DNA from 3 places in the Sphingomonas sp. R86521 genome. Region 1 is predicted to be linked to each of the others. Evidence: riboswitches for the same ligand, from Rfam matches in the RefSeq annotation. Region 1 holds a riboswitch; each other region holds the start of a gene.

What was found. A riboswitch is a leader RNA that binds a small molecule or an ion and turns the genes downstream of it on or off. The one in region 1 is predicted to bind cobalamin.
Region 2: it holds a riboswitch for cobalamin, as region 1 does, so the genes downstream of both, SJY20_RS11100 (TonB-dependent receptor plug domain-containing protein) here and metE (5-methyltetrahydropteroyltriglutamate--homocysteine S-methyltransferase) in region 1, are expected to answer to the same signal.
Region 3: it holds a riboswitch for cobalamin, as region 1 does, so the genes downstream of both, SJY20_RS07750 (TonB-dependent receptor plug domain-containing protein) here and metE (5-methyltetrahydropteroyltriglutamate--homocysteine S-methyltransferase) in region 1, are expected to answer to the same signal.

What each region holds. Positions count from the first base shown of each region.
Region 1 is NZ_JAXHBY010000001.1:1,757,626-1,759,886, reverse strand. It holds gene SJY20_RS08230 (TonB-dependent receptor) at 1-789, shown strand, start outside; cobalamin riboswitch at 875-1,103, shown strand; partial or broken gene metE (5-methyltetrahydropteroyltriglutamate--homocysteine S-methyltransferase) at 1,209-2,261, shown strand, end outside.
Region 2 is NZ_JAXHBY010000001.1:2,388,660-2,390,920, reverse strand. It holds gene SJY20_RS11100 (TonB-dependent receptor plug domain-containing protein) at 1-926, opposite strand, end outside; cobalamin riboswitch at 1,108-1,332, opposite strand; tRNA gene SJY20_RS11095 (tRNA-Arg) at 1,411-1,487, opposite strand; gene SJY20_RS11090 (queuosine precursor transporter) at 1,547-2,261, shown strand, end outside.
Region 3 is NZ_JAXHBY010000001.1:1,647,291-1,649,551, forward strand. It holds gene SJY20_RS07745 (cobyrinate a,c-diamide synthase) at 1-566, shown strand, start outside; cobalamin riboswitch at 590-814, shown strand; gene SJY20_RS07750 (TonB-dependent receptor plug domain-containing protein) at 943-2,261, shown strand, end outside.

The sequences.
Region 1 (2,261 bases):
CTCGGCTTCCTGACGCCCGGCGGCTCGATCGGCACCGCACAGTCGCCGTTCACCGCGACCGTCGGCAATCCGCAGCTCGACCCGTACCGCGCGACCAATATCGACGCGAGCGCGGAATGGTATTTCGCGCCCGGCGCGATCCTGTCGGCCGGCTATTTCTACAAGGATATCGCCAGCTTCGTGCAGCAGATCAGCTCGACCACGACCTATGCCGCAGCGGGCCTGCCGCTCGGCCTGCTGACCGCGTCTCAGGACCCCAACACCACCACCAACATCACGTCGTACGTCAACACCACCGGCGGCAAGATCAAGGGGTTCGAGCTGCAGTACCAGCAGCCCTTCACGTTCCTGCCGAGCTTCCTGTCGAACTTCGGCACGATCCTGAACTACACGCACATCAAGTCGAACATCCGCTACATCCTGACCACCAATGCCAACGGCCCGACGCTGATCGCGCCGCTGACCAACGTGTCGCCGAACGCCGCCAATGCGACGCTCTATTACGAGGACAGCCGACTGTCGGCGCGCGTCTCGCTCGCCTATCGCGACGAATATGTCCGCCAGGTCCCGCTGCGCTCGGGGCTCGCCGACTATACGGGGTCGTACAGCACCACCAACGTCGATGCCTCGCTGTCGTACAAGCTGACCGACGGGCTGACGCTGTCGTTCGACGCGATCAACCTGACCAACCAGGCGACCAGCTATTGGGACGGCGTCGGCCTGCGCGACCAGCAGGTCTATTCGAAGACCGGCCGCCAGTTCTTCGCCGGCGCGCGGTACAAGTTCTAGCACCGTCCGGACGACCTCCGACACACCCCCAAAGCGTCATATAAAGAATTCTTTATATGACGCTTGACCCCGCTCGCCGAAGCTGGGACACACGTCGCGTCAAGGTTCTTCGGCCGTGAGAGCGCGCCGAAGCTAAGACGGGAAGCCGGTGCGGATCTCCTTTCAGGAGCCAGATCCTATGCCGGCGCTGCCCCCGCAACTGTAAGCGGCGAGCGGCGGTCATCGAGTGTCACTGGCGGTGCGAACCGCTGGGAAGGCCAGACCGTCGTTACGACCCGTGAGCCAGGAGACCTGCCTTCGACGCGATAACGTCCACCGGCGGGGATCCCGGGCTGGCTGCTTGCATGCGCACGGCCGGGCCCTGTCCGGACGCGTGTCGATGCCTGTGACCATCCGTCTTCCTCGCCCTTCATCGGGGTATGAAGACCATGACCGTCACTGTTGCCACACTGGGCTTTCCACGCATCGGCCCACGCCGCGAACTGAAAACCGCACTCGAACATTATTGGGCGGGCAAGTCGTCCGAACCGGACTTGCTGCAGGCCGCATCCGGCCTTCGCACCGCCGCCTGGACGCGACAGCGCGCGCTCGGTGCCGACTGGCTGCCGTCCAACGACTTCTCGCTCTACGACCACGTCCTCGACACCAGCGTCATGCTCGGCGCGATCCCCGACCGCTATGGCGCCGGCGATGGCCAGGCCGATCTCTCAACTTATTTCGCAATGGCGCGCGGCACCACGGACGCCGGCGAAGGCTGCGGCCATAGCCACGCGAGCCTGACCGCCTGCGAGATGACCAAGTGGTTCGACACCAACTATCACTACATGGTCCCCGAACTCGCCGCCGGGCAAAAACTGGCGCTGAACCCGCTCAAGATCGTCGACGAATATCGCGAGGCCAAGGCGCAAGGGTTCGAAACCCGGCCGGTCCTACTCGGCCCCGTCACCTGGCTCAGCCTCGCCAAGGGCCGCGATGTCGATCCGTTCGATTTCCTCGAGGAGGTACTCGGCCTCTACGCGGTGATCCTCGGCCATCTCGCGCGCGCAGGTGCCGAATGGGTGCAGATCGACGAGCCCGTGCTGGTGCTCGATCTCGACGACCGCCAGCGCAGCGCGCTCACCCGCGCCTATGCCCGGCTGTCGCGGTCGGGCGTCAAGGTGATGCTCACCACCTATTTCGGCGGCCTCGGCGACAATCTCGGTTTCGCCACCGCGCTTCCGGTCCAGGGGCTGCATGTCGATCTGGTACGCGCGCCCGATCAGATCGACGCGGTGCTGAAGACCGCACCGGCGTCGCTGCTGCTGTCGCTCGGGATCATCGATGGCCGCAACATCTGGCGCGCCGATCTCGAACATCTCCTCGCCCGGCTCGCCCCGATCGCCGCGACCCGCGACGTCATCCTCGCGCCGTCCTGCTCGTTGCTCCACACCCCGGTCGACCTCGCGCTGGAACGGAAGCTCGATGCCGAGGTG
Region 2 (2,261 bases), 630 kb from region 1:
GTATAGCTTTTCCGCGTGGTGTCGGCGAACTGGCCGGTCAGCGCATTGGTCCAGCGGCCGTCGGCGAGCGTCAGTTCGGCGCGGGCGAGGCCATAGAATGCGTCGTTGCGGAAATGCACGCCGGGGCTGTCGACTGTGTACCCGAACAGCGGGCCGTCGAGCGCCGAGTTGTTGGTCTGCGCATCGGTGTAGCTGTAGCGGCCGACGCCGGTCAGCTTGAAGATCGCGGACGGCGTCCAGCTGACCTTGGCGCTGGCGCCGATGCTGGTCGATCCGATGTCGCGATCGCCGTCGCGCGCGGTCGGCGTGCCGTCGGTGCGGTAGAGCGAACTCGACAGTGCATAGTCGAGCGTGTCGCTGGCGCCGGCGAAGCGCGCGCCGCCCGATGCGGTGCCGAACGATCCGCCCTCGGCGCGTAGGGATATGCCGGGCGCCTCGCGGCCGGTCAGCGTGATGTACTGGATCACGCCGCCGATCGCGTCCGAGCCGTACAGCGCGGACTGCTGGCCGCGGAGAACCTCGACCTTGGCGGCTTCGTCGGTGATCAGCGTGCCGAAATCGAACTCGCCATTATACGGATCGGACGCCTTGATGCCGTCGATCAGGACCAGGACATGGTTGCTCTCGCTGCCGCGGATGCGGACCTGCGTCATCCCGCCGATCGCGCCGGTGCGGCTGACCGCGACGCCGGGAACGTCGCGCAGCACATCGGACAGGATACGGGTCTGGCGCTGCTGCAGCGCATCGTTGTCGATCAGCGTGATCGAGGCGGGCAGGTCGCGGACCTGTGTGCCGTCGCCCGAGCGCGAGGCGGTGACGACGATCTCGTTCCCCTCCGCATCGCGCGTCGGCAAGGTTGGATCGCTCTGCGCGAGCGCGGGCGTGGCGGCGACGAGCGCCAGCATTGATACGAAAATGGTCTTCATGAACAGGTCCCCCGCGTCGTTTCGACGACGCGACTGGGGTCGTTCTCGCGTGCGCGAACGTCGGAGCCGACACGACCGAACGGACGCGAACGCCCGGCTGCCTCGCCCCCGCCTGCGACCCCGGCCGCAAGTTCGTCGCTCGAACGGAGTTCGTCCGTGCCTGGGCCATCCCCTGGACCAAAGCATGAGCGACAGCGCCGGCAGGTCTCCTGGCTCACGGGTCGATGCTCGATACGCGCCTTCCCAGGTCGATGGACCCAGTGGCTGCCCGGCGCGAACGCCGGGCGTGCATATCTCGCTATCCGCTTACAGTTGCAGGGACAGCCGCGGCGTTGGACAGGCGAGCCGTCCGCACCGCATTCCGCAATTAAGCCTCTTTCGAGGCACCGGCGCAATCATTCGGACCGCGGGTCTCACCGTGGTCCGACGCTCGCCCTATCGCAAAGTTCGGCGGCGGCCAATCGGATTTGAAACGTGGGGGAATTGGCGCGCCCGGAGGGAGTCGAACCCCCGACCGAGGAGGTAGAAGCTCCTTGCTCTATCCAACTGAGCTACGGGCGCGCACGATGGTCGATTAGCGCGGATTGCACGGGCTTGGAACCGCGATCATAGTCGTGACCATGAAAGACCAGCCCATACCCGTGGCGGCGAGCGCGGCGCAGTTTCGCTACTACGATTTCGTGATGGCCGCGTTCGTGACGATCCTGCTGCTGTCGAACGTGATCGGCGCGGGCAAGGTCGCGGTCATCCATCTGCCGGTCGTGGGCGACTGGCCGTTCGGAGCGGGAATCCTGTTCTTCCCCGTCAGCTACGTGATCGGCGACGTGCTGACCGAGGTTTATGGTTACGCGCGGGCGCGGCGCGTGATCTGGGCGGGGTTCGCCGCGGTGGTGTTCATGGCGTTCATGGCGTGGATCGTGGTGGCGCTGCCGCCGGCACCGACATGGACCAACCAGGCGGCGTACGCGACGGTGTTCGGGCAGGTGCCGCGGATCGTGGCGGCGAGCGTCTGCGCGTTCTGGGCAGGCGAGTTCGTCAATTCCTATGTGCTCGCGCGGATGAAGGTTTGGACCGCAGGCCGGCATTTGTGGTCGCGGACGATCGGGTCGACGGTGCTGGGCGAGGGGGTGGATAGCCTGATCTTCTATCCGCTCGCGTTCTGGGGGGCGGCGGGATGGACGCCGGCGTTGGTCGTCACGGTGTTGTTCACTCAGTGGGCGCTGAAGGTGGGGTGGGAGGTCGTGCTGACGCCGGTTACCTACGCTGCGGTGGGGTGGTTGAAGGCGCGCGAGGGGGTCGATGTGTTCGACCGGGATACGGACTTTTCGCCGTTTC
Region 3 (2,261 bases), 110 kb from region 1:
GGATCGCGGTCGCGCGGGATGCGGCGTTCGCCTTCCTCTATCCGCACATGCTGGACGGCTGGCGTCGTGCCGGCGCGGAGATCGCGTGGTTCTCGCCGCTGAACGACGAGGCGCCCGCGGACGATGCCGACAGCTGCTGGTTGCCCGGTGGCTATCCCGAGCTTCATGCCGGCCGGCTCGCGGGCAATGCGCGGTTCCTCGCTGGGCTGCGGCAGTTTGCGGCGACCCGGCCGGTGCACGGTGAGTGCGGCGGCTATATGGTGCTCGGGCAGACGCTGGCCGATTCAGAGGGCAAGGTGCACCGGATGGCCGGACTGTTGCCGGTCGAGACCAGCTTCGCGCAGCGGCGGATGACGCTCGGCTATCGCCATGTCGCGTGGCGCGAGCCGACCGGCTTCGCCGAGCGCGGCGAGATGCGTCGCGGGCATGAATTCCACTATGCGACCATCACTGGCGGGGCACCCGCCAACCTCGCCGACCTAACCGACGGAGAGGGCAATCCGCTGCCACCCGCCGGCCACCGCATCGCGCGCGTCACCGGATCGTTCTTCCATCTGATCGCCTGATTGACGTCCGGCCGGGCCGGCCCTAGCAGGCGAGCGCGTCAGGTTCCCCGGTGACGGGGATGAAAAGGGAACGGGAAAACCCCGGCTGCCCCTGCAACTGTAAGCGGCGAGTCGCCGTGCCACATGCCATTGGGACCCCAGGGACCTGAGAAGGCGGCACGGACCGGTCCCTGGCAAAGTAACCTTTGCCGGCGCCGGACGACATTGACCCGCGAGCCAGGAGACCTGCCCGGCGCAGTCGTCTTTCGTCCGGCCAGGGTGCGCCGAACGGACGGGGAAAACCCGCGTGACGACATCGCCGACCTGCGTTCCGCGGGAGGAGGTGTTGTGCCTTCTCCCTCGTGGCTCGGGTCCCGACGTCTTGAGGGGGATCTACGTGAAGACAATCATACTGGCCGGCCTGTTCGCATCGACATCCGCGTTCGCGCAGGAGGCATCGAAGCCCGATGCTGCCGCCACCGCTACCGCGACCACCGCCGAGAGCGAGGCCGGCACGGTCGTCGTGACCGCGACCCGGACACCGACAACGATCGACCGCGTCGCCGCATCGGTCACCATCCTCGACAAGGCGGCGATCGACCGCAACCAGGACCTGACCGTCGCCGACCTGTTGCTGCGCACCCCGGGCGTCAGCCTGTCGCGCAACGGCGGATACGGCACCAACACCTCGCTGCGCATCCGCGGCGCGGAGGCCGACCAGACCGTCGTCGTGATCGACGGGGTCAAGCTGAACGATCCGTCGGCGGCCGGCGGCGGCTACAATTTCGCGAACCTGCTGGTCGGCGATGCCAGCCGTATCGAGGTGCTGCGCGGACCGCAGTCGATCCTGTGGGGCAGCCAGGCGATCGGTGGCGTCGTCAATATCGTCACGCCGCTGCCGACGCGCGAGCTGGAAGGCAGCTTCGACGTCGAGTCGGGATCACGCCAGACGGTCAGCGCCCGCGCCGGGCTCGGCGGACGGACCGGGCCGCTGGCGTGGCGGATCGGCGGACAGAGCTTCACGACCGACGGCATTTCGGTAATCGCACCGGCGTTCGGCGGCCGCGAGAAGGATGGCTACACCAACCGCAGCATGACCGGCCGCGCGGTGCTCGACATCGCGCACGGCGTCAGCGCGGATGTCCGCGGTTATTACTCCAGCGGTCGCGCCGACCTCGATTCGACCACTGCCGACACCGCCGACTACACGCTGAACCGCGAATTCGTCGGCTATGCGGGCCTGAACGTAGACCTGTTCGACGCCCGCCTGCGCAACCGGGTGGCGTACGGCTATACCGACACCGACCGCGACAATTACGGCCCGGCGCGCGCACGCCAGAAGTCGTTCGATTCCGCCGGGCGCAATCAGCGACTCGAATATCAGGGCAGCTTCGCCATCGCCACGGGCTGGGACGCGACCTTCGGCGTCGAGAACGAGCGGTCGCGGTTCCGCAGCGTGTCGCCGTCCGCATCGCTCGCCGTCCCGGTTCCGGCACCGGCGCGCGGCAAGGCCGAGATCACCGGAATCTATGGGCAGCTCAGCGGGCAGGTAGTCGAGGGGCTGACGCTGACCGGCGGGATCCGCAACGACGACCATAGCCGGTATGGCGCGAAGACGCTGGTCTCCGGCGGCGGCGTCTGGGTGCTGCCGACCGGCACCGTTCTGCGCGGCAACTACAGCGAGGGGTTCAAGGCGCCGACGCTGTACCAGCTCTA